Regions from separate parts of the Achromobacter sp. SX5 genome, predicted to be linked through region 1. Evidence: predicted binding sites of a transcription regulator. Region 1 holds the regulator's gene; the other holds the start of a gene.
The links. Region 1 encodes NrdR, which represses ribonucleotide reductase genes. Its sites were predicted from a motif close to CACNANATNTNGTG; they were not measured.

Region 1 (4,407 bases):
GCCATTTTCATCCACACCCAGGGCAGCCCGCGGCTCATGCGGGAAATAAAGCCCGCGTTGACCGCCAGCGCTTCTTCCCGGCACACGCCGGTGGTGACCGCAATGCCGGCCTCGCGCAGCCGCGCCAGGCCCTGCCCGTTGACCAGCGGATTCGGATCGCCCAGCGCCGCCACCACGCGCGCCGGACGCGCCGCCAGCACCGCATCCACGCAGGGCGGCGTGCGGCCGTAATGGCTGCAGGGTTCCAGCGTCACGTACAGCGTGGCGCCGGCCACCGACTCGCCGCGCGCCTGCGCGTCGCGCAGGGCGCAGACTTCGGCATGGGGACCGCCGGGGGGCTGGGTCGCGCCTTCGCCCAGCACGCGCCCGTCGCGCACGATCACGCAGCCGACCCGGGGGTTGGGCGCGGTGGAGTACATGACGGTGCGCGCCAGGTCCAGCGCGCGTCGCATCCAGAAAACGTCGTCGGGGTCGCTCGGGGTCATCATGCCCAGGATTGTATGCCGCGCCGGCCGCCTGCGACGGGGCCAGCAGTGAATGTCCGTTTTGGGCCGATAGGCGTCTTTCGCGGCGCGCCGGCGGGGCCGGGATTGCAGTAAAACTGTCGCTACACCCCTTTTTATTCCACTGCCTGGAGCCGGTCCATGAAACAAGCGCTGATCGTCATCGACGTACAAGAATCTTTCCGGCTGCGTCCGTTTTGGGACGAAACGGAATATCCGGCGTTCCTCGGGCAGATCCAGTCCCTGATCGACGCCGCCGTCGCCCGGGACATGCCGGTGCTGCAGGTGTTCCACACCAGCGCCGCCAACGACCCGGCCAACCCGTTCTCGCTGGCTTCCGGCCACGTGCGCACGCTGAAGGAGCTGCACCTCGCCCCCTCCGCCGTGTTCCACAAGACCGTGCATTCCTCGCTCTACGCGGTCGACGCCGACGGCGCCAGCCTGCACGACTGGCTGCGCGAGCACGGCATCGAGGGCGTCATCGTCTGCGGCATCCGCACCGAGCAGTGCTGCGAAACCACGGCCCGCCACGCCAGCGACGCCGGTTTCAAGGTCGTATTCCCGACCGACGCCACGCTGACCTTCGCCATGCAGAGTCCGTCCGGCAAGAACTACACGCCGGCCGAGATCCGCGACCGCACCGAACTGGTGCTGCAGGGGCGCTTCGCCCGCATCGCGCGGGCCGCCGACGCGCTGGCGGGCTAGGAGCCGCGCATGGTGCCGGTGTATTTCGTGCTGTCGCAAGGCGTCGTCCTGCTGGACGTGGCCGGCCCGGCCGAAGCGTTCCGCGTGGCCAACAAACTCTGCCCCGGCGCGTTCGAACTGCATTTCTGCGGCCCGTCGCGCGAGGTCGAGAGCGGCCTGCCCGGCCTGCACCTGGCCCAGGTCAAGCCGCTGCCGGCAGCCTTGCCGGCGCACGCGCTGGTCATCGTATCGGGCGTGGTGGGCCAGCCCACGCGCCTGGACGAACCGCAGGCCCGCGCCATCATCGAGTGGCTCGCGCAGCGCCACCCGGCCGACGGCTTCACGCTGATGACCGTGTGCGCGGGCGCGCTGTTCGCGGCCCGCGCCGGACTGACGCGGCAGCGCGAATGCACCACGCACCACAGCTGCCTGCAGCAGCTGGCGGCCATAGACCCGAGCGCGCGGCTGCACGACAACCGCATCTTCGTCGAGGACGGCAAACTGGTCAGCAGCGCCGGCATTACCGCCGGCATCGACCTGGCGCTGCACATGGTGTCGCGCCATTGCGGGCCGCGGGTGGCCAGCGAGGTGGCGCGCGACATGGTGGTCTACCAGCGGCGCGCCGGCACCGATTCGGCGCTGTCGCCCTGGCTGGACCACCGCAGCCACCTGCATCCGGGCGTGCACCGGGTGCAGGACGCCGTGATCCGCGATCCGGCGGCGCCGTGGTCGGCGCAATCGCTGGCCGACCACGCGCATACCAGCGCGCGCCATCTGACCCGCCTGTTCCGCGAGCACGCGGGCTGCACGCCGATGGACTATCTCTACCAGATACGCGTGGCGCTGGCGCGCGACCTGCTGCGCGACACCCGGCTGGACCTGGAGCGCGTGGCCGAAAAATCGGGTTTCGGCTCGGCCCAGCACATGCGGCGGGTCTGGCGCAAGTTCCAGCCGCTCACGCCCAGCCTGGCGCGCGCGGCGGCCGAACACTGACGGGACGGGGCTTAGTCCTTGCGCAGCTTGCCCGGCAGCAGCGGGCCCTGCATCTCGCGGATGGCCTCGACGAATTCGCCGATGTCCTCGAAGCTCTTGTAGACCGAGGCGAAGCGCACGTAGGCCACCTTGTCGAGCTTGCGCAGCTCGTTCATGACCAGTTCGCCGATCTGCTCGGTGGGCACCTCGCGCAGCCCGCTGGCCAGCAGCTGCTCTTCGATGCGGGCGACCGCGGCGTCCACGTCTTCGGTGCTGACCGGCCGCTTGCGCAGCGCCAGGCTCAGGCTGGCGCGCAGCTTGCCGGGATCGTAATCGCTGCGGCTGCCGTTGCGCTTGACGACCGAAGGCATGGCGAGCTCCACCCGTTCATACGTGGTGAACCGCTTGTCGCAGGACAGGCAGCGGCGGCGACGCCGGATGGCGTCGCCCTCTTCGGAGACCCGGCTGTCGACGACCTGCGTTTCGGCATTGCCGCAAAATGGACACCGCATGTGTGATCCCTAAAGGCGCTGGAGGCAATAGTTAAGCATATTGTAACGGCGACCCGCAGCCATCCATACAGGCCAGGCCGCAAGGCCGGGGCCCGCAAAAAAGCGAAGGGACGGCGCCTTGCGGGACCGTCCCTTAGCCAGGCCAGTGCGGGCGCGCGGCCCGCAGGCGGGCTTACTTCTTGCCGTAGACCGGCAGGCGCGCGGTCAGTTCATTGACGCGGGCGCGCACGGCGGCGATGTTGGCCTCGTCGCGCGGGTTGTCCAGCACGTCGGCGATCAGGTTGGCGGTCAGCTCGGCTTCCGCTTCCTTGAAGCCGCGGGTGGTCATGGCCGGCGTGCCCAGGCGGATGCCGCTGGTCACGAAGGGCTTTTCCGGGTCGTTCGGGATGGCGTTCTTGTTGACCGTGATGTGGGCCTGGCCCAGCACGGCTTCGGCTTCCTTGCCGGTGATGCCCTTGGAGCGCAGGTCCACCAGCATCACGTGGCTTTCGGTGCGGCCGGAAACGATGCGCAGGCCGCGCTTGACCAGCGTGTCGGCCAGGACCTTGGCGTTCTTGACGACCTGCTCGGCGTAGGTCTTGAACTCGGGTTCCAGCGCTTCCTTGAAGGCCACGGCCTTGCCGGCGATGACGTGCATCAGCGGGCCGCCCTGGATGCCGGGGAAGATCGCCGAGTTGATGATCTTTTCGTACTCGGCCTTCATCATGATGACGCCGCCGCGCGGGCCGCGCAGCGACTTGTGCGTGGTCGAGGTGACGAAGTCGGCGTGCGGCACCGGGTTGGGGTAGACGCCGCCGGCGACCAGGCCGGCGTAGTGGGCGATGTCGACCATGAACAGCGCACCGTTGTCGTGGGCGATGCGGGCCATGCGCTCGAAATCGATGTGCAGGGCGTAGGCCGAGGCGCCGGCGACGATCAGCTTGGGCTTGTGCTCCTTGGCCAGCTGCTCGACCTGGGCGTAGTTCAGGACTTCGTTTTCGTCCAGGCCGTACGAGATGAAGTTGTACAGCTTGCCCGAGGCGTTGACGGAAGCGCCGTGGGTCAGGTGGCCGCCTTCGGCCAGGCTCATGCCCAGCACGGTGTCGCCCGGCTTGAGGACGGCCATGTACACGCCCTGGTTGGCCTGCGAGCCCGAGTTGGGCTGCACGTTGGCGGCTTCGGCGCCGAAGATCTGCTTCAGGCGGTCGATGGCCAGCTGTTCGACCACGTCCACGTACTCGCAACCGCCGTAGTAGCGCTTGCCCGGGTAGCCTTCGGCGTACTTGTTCGTGAACTGCGTGCCCTGGGCTTCCATGACGGCCGGGCTGGCGTAGTTTTCCGAAGCGATCAGCTCGATGTGCTGCTCCTGGCGCACGTCTTCCTTCTGGATGGCGGCCCAAACGTCCGGGTCAGCCTTGGACAGGGTGAGGTTGCGGTCAAACATGACGGGGGGTTCCTGAGACGGTAAGAAAGAGAGGAAAACGGCGTCGGACGGGGTAAACCCGGACAATGGCGGATAGTTTACCGCGTCGGGCCGGGCAAATTGCCGCCAAAATGCGCGCAACCCGGGCAAAAATGCCTCGACGGGCGCGAAAACCACGGCATCGCGGCGCGTACGGCAAAACGCCTCAAGCCGGCTTGAGGAACTTTCATGCAAGCCGGCAAGAAAAAAAGGGCCGCATAAAGCGGCCCCTTGCCGGCGGCGCGGCCTCAGGAGGCCGAGGTGGCGCCGATCTGCTTGGGCGCAAGCCTGGGGT
Region 2 (4,407 bases), 2.0 Mb from region 1:
TGACGCCCGAACACCAGGCTGCCGAAGCCTCGGCCGCCGAGCGGCAAGGCGCGCCGGTGGACCGCGCCCACCGCTTCGGCCTGGCGGTGGACTACATGGCCCGCAACCATGCCGGCGCGGGCATGTGGGAAATCTGGCCGGTCAACCGCTACCACGACAATGGGCTGACGGTTTACTGGTTCGACAAGAACGGCCTTTACGCCGACGCCGAGCTCGACCCCGTCACCGGCGCCGAACTGGACGAGCACCACGACGAGGCCGAAAGCCGCGCCACGCTGGGCGGCCAGCACTTCGTGGACTTCCACTACACCCTGCACGACGCCGGGCTGGGGCTGTGGATCGTGGCCTTCGCCACCATGGCGATGCTGGTGGCGCTGATTTCCGGCGTGGTCACGCACAAACGCATCTTCAAGGATTTCTTCACCTTCCGCGCCAACAAGGGCCAGCGCTCGTGGCTGGACGCGCACAATACGAGCGCGGTGCTGACCCTGCCCTTTCTGTTCATGATCGCCTACACCGGCGTGGTGATTTCCGGCGCGACGCTCATGCCCGCTCCCGTTTCCGCCACCTACGGCGAGGGCCCGCAGGCGCTGCGCGCCTATCTGGCCGAACTGGAAGGCGAGCCGATGCTCGCGCGCAGCGGCGCCGCCCAGGCCGTGCCGGCGCTGGAGCCCATCGTCGCCCGGGCCGAAAGCCTGATCGGCCAGACCGCCCGCGCCATCGTCATCCGCAACCCCGAAGACAGCTCCATGCGCATCGGCGTGTACGGCTGGAACGAGGCGGCCGACACCTTGCGCAACATCAGCGCCACCACCGGCATGGCGGAGTTCACGGGCGACGGCGAACTGCTGCGCGTGCGCCCGGCCGGCGAAGTGCTGGGCGGCGCCGCGCCGCGCACGCGCCAGGTCTTGAGCGACCTGCACATGGCCAGGTTCGGCGGCGTGGCCATGCAATGGCTGTATTTCATCTGCGGCATGGCCGGCGCGGCCCTGATGGGCACCGGCGCGGTCCTCTTCATGGTCAAGCGCCGCGCCCGGCACGGCGGCGAATTCGGCGCCGCCACCGCGCGCGTCTACCGCCTGATCGAAGGACTGAACGTGGCCGCGATGGCCGGGCTGGGCATCGCCTGCGTCGGCTATTTCTGGGCCAATCGCCTGCTGCCGGTGACGCTGCAGGACCGGGCCGCCTGGGAGCTGCGCGTCTTCTTCCTGATCTGGGCGCTGACGCTGCCGCATGCCTGGCTATGCGCCCCGCGCCGCGCCTGGATCATGCAGCTGGGCCTGCTGTCGGCGCTGTGCCTGCTGCTGCCGCTGATGTCGTACGCCGCCGTGGGCGACCACCTGTACGCGCAGATCGCGCGCGGCGACTGGGAAAGCGCCGGCGTCGAACTGAGCGCCCTGGCTTTCGGCGTACTATCGGGCTGGGCGGCCCTGCGGTTATGGCGCCGGCCCGCTACGGCGCCCTCGCAGCGCATCCCCCGCGCAAACGAAGAGGCAGCGGCATGAATTCCAACGACCTGTACGCCATCGGCATGGCCCTGCTGCTGACCTACTCCGGCATGGCCTGCCTGAGCCTGGCCATGCCGCGCCATTACGACCAGGTCTGGGGCCGCGACCCGTCGGCCGGACACAGCCGCGTGCTGCGCGGCGCCGGCCTGCTGCTGCTGGCCCTGGCCCTCCTGCCCTGCGTCAGCCTGTGGGGCAATACGGTGGGCGTGGTGGCCTGGCTGGGCTGGCTGTCGGCCGGCGCCCTGCTGTGGGTCGGCATGCTGTCGTGGGCCCCGCAGCCGGCGGCGCGCACCGCGGCGCTGGCCCTGGCGATCGCGCTGGCCGGGGTCGGAATCGGCTTTTGACGGTCCGCGCAAGGCGCGAAAAACGCGTTTGACGCGCATCAAGCAGGGCTGAAATCCCGCGTCTCGCGTACGTCGACGACACCATATGTGGTGATAGAGTTTCACCACCCTACTACATATGGTGTCAGTCATGCATATCCAGCACATACTCAAGCGCGACGGCCGGGTCGTGGCGTTCGACCGCGACAAGATCGCCCTCGCCATCGCCGCGGCCGGCCAGAGCACCGGGGAACTGGACCTCGCGGGCGCGCAGGCGCTGACCGACGCCGTCATCGACGCGCTGGCCGACCAGCCCTGCCCCGGCGTCGAAACCATCCAGAACCGCGTCGAGGAAGTCCTGGTCCAGGCCGGCCGCTGGCGCACGGCGCGCGCCTACATCGTCTACCGCGAGCAGCACGCCCGCCTGCGCTCGCTGCGCCACACCCTGGTGGACGTGGAAAGCGCCATGGAGGAATACCTGGAGCAGCGCGACTGGCGCGTCAACGCCAACGCCAACCAGGGCTACAGCCTGGGCGGCCTGATCCTGAACGTCGCGGGCAAGGTCACCGCCAACTACTGGCTGTCCAATGTCTTCGCGCCGGAGGCCGGACGCGCCCACCGCGAAGGCGACATCCACATCCACGACCTGGACATGCTGAGCGGCTATTGCGCCGGCTGGTCGCTGCGCCAGCTGCTGACCGAAGGCTTCAACGGCATCCCCGGCAAGGTCGAGGCCACGCCGCCGCGCCACATGTCGGCCGCCATCGGCCAGATCGTCAACTTCCTGGGCACGCTGCAGAACGAATGGGCCGGCGCGCAGGCCTTCAGCTCGTTCGACACCTACATGGCGCCTTTCATCCGCCGCGACGCCATGACCTACGCGCAGGTCAAGCAGGCCATGCAGGAGCTGATCTACAACCTCAACGTGCCCAGCCGCTGGGGCACGCAGACGCCGTTCACCAACCTGACCTTCGACTGGACCTGCCCGGCCGACCTGCGCGAACAGATTCCGTACGTGGGCGGCGAGGAAATGCCGTTCGCCTACGGCGACCTGCAGGCCGAGATGGACATGATCAACCGCGCCTACATCGAAGTCATGATGGCCGGCGACGCCAAGGGCCGCGTCTTCACCTTCCCCATCCCCACCTACAACATCACGCCGGACTTCGACTGGGACCATCCCAACACCGAACGCCTGTTCGAAATGACGGCGCGCTACGGCCTGCCTTATTTCCAGAACTTCCTCAATTCCGACCTGGAGCCGCACATGGTGCGCTCCATGTGCTGCCGCCTGCAGCTGGACCTGCGCGAACTGCTCAAGCGCGGCAACGGCCTGTTCGGCTCGGCCGAGCAGACCGGCTCGGTGGGCGTGGTCACGGTCAACTGCGCGCGCCTGGGCTATACCTGCCGCGGCGACGAGGGCAAGCTGATGGCGCGCCTGGACCATCTGCTGGAACTGGGGCGCGACGTGCTCGAAACCAAGCGCAAGGTGGTGCAGCGCTACATCGACCAGGGCCTGTATCCCTACACCCGCCGCTACCTGGGCACGCTGCGCAACCACTTCAGCACGCTGGGGGTGAACGGCATCAACGAGATGATCCGCAACTTCACCGGCGATATGGACGACATCACCACCGGGCCGGGCCACGCCATGGCGGTCCGGCTGCTGGACCGCGTGCGCGCCCGCATGACCGAATTCCAGGAACAGACCGGCCACCTGTACAACCTGGAGGCCACGCCGGCCGAAGGCACCACCTACCGTTTCGCGCGCGAGGACCGCAAGCGCTATCCCGACATCCTGCAGGCCGGCAGCGACGCGCAGCCCTACTACACCAATTCCAGCCAGCTGCCGGTGGGGCATACGGACGACCCCTTCCATGCGCTGGAGCTTCAGGAAGCGCTGCAGGGCAAGTACACCGGCGGCACCGTGCTGCACCTGTACATGAACGAGGCCGTGTCCTCGGCCGGCGCCTGCAAGGAGCTGGTGCGCCGCGCGCTGTCGAATTTCCGCCTGCCCTACATCACCGTCACGCCGACCTTCTCGATCTGCCCCAACCACGGCTATCTGGCGGGACGCCACGAGTTCTGCCCCAAATGCGATGCCGAGCTGCTCGCCCGGCAATCGTCATGCTGCACCCCGGCCTAGCCGGATATCCCCCTGGCCTCTACCAAGGAACCTCTATGCAAACCCTGACCACCCCCGACATCGCCCCCGCCACCGCCCCGATGCTGGACGACAGCCAGCGCGTGCGCTGCGAGATCTGGACCCGCGTGATGGGCTACCACCGTCCCGTTTCGTCCTTCAACACCGGCAAACAAGGCGAATTCAATGAACGCCGCTTCTTCGTCGAACGCCGCGCCTGAGGGCGCGCGTCCTGCCCCGGCCTGCGGGCCGGGGTCCGCTCCCGCCGCGCGCAGGATGGCCGTCAGGCCGGCCTACGCCGCCTTGCCGCAGCCGGTACTGCAGCCCTTGCCGCGCCACGCCCATTCGGTGGGCGGGCTGGTGCCTTTTTCCACCGTGGACTGGCCCGGCAAGCTGGCCGCCGTGGTCTTCATCGCCGGCTGCCCCTGGCGCT

Region 2: a site for NrdR is predicted at 1,963-1,976, ahead of AC1M14_RS14320 (ribonucleoside triphosphate reductase). Genes of this name have one in related genera too.

Annotation. Positions count from the first base shown of each region.
Region 1 is NZ_CM160041.1:5,043,622-5,048,028, forward strand. Features, by position in the region: gene ribD (bifunctional diaminohydroxyphosphoribosylaminopyrimidine deaminase/5-amino-6-(5-phosphoribosylamino)uracil reductase RibD) at 1-452, opposite strand, end outside; gene AC1M14_RS23585 (cysteine hydrolase family protein) at 645-1,208, shown strand; gene AC1M14_RS23590 (GlxA family transcriptional regulator) at 1,218-2,180, shown strand; gene nrdR (transcriptional regulator NrdR) at 2,192-2,671, opposite strand; gene glyA (serine hydroxymethyltransferase) at 2,844-4,094, opposite strand; gene AC1M14_RS23605 (YbhB/YbcL family Raf kinase inhibitor-like protein) at 4,361-4,407, opposite strand, start outside.
Region 2 is NZ_CM160041.1:3,043,432-3,047,838, forward strand. Features, by position in the region: gene AC1M14_RS14310 (PepSY-associated TM helix domain-containing protein) at 1-1,505, shown strand, start outside; gene AC1M14_RS14315 (DUF3325 domain-containing protein) at 1,502-1,852, shown strand; gene AC1M14_RS14320 (ribonucleoside triphosphate reductase) at 1,983-3,977, shown strand; gene nrdD (anaerobic ribonucleoside-triphosphate reductase) at 4,013-4,195, shown strand; gene AC1M14_RS14330 (anaerobic ribonucleoside-triphosphate reductase activating protein) at 4,161-4,407, shown strand, end outside.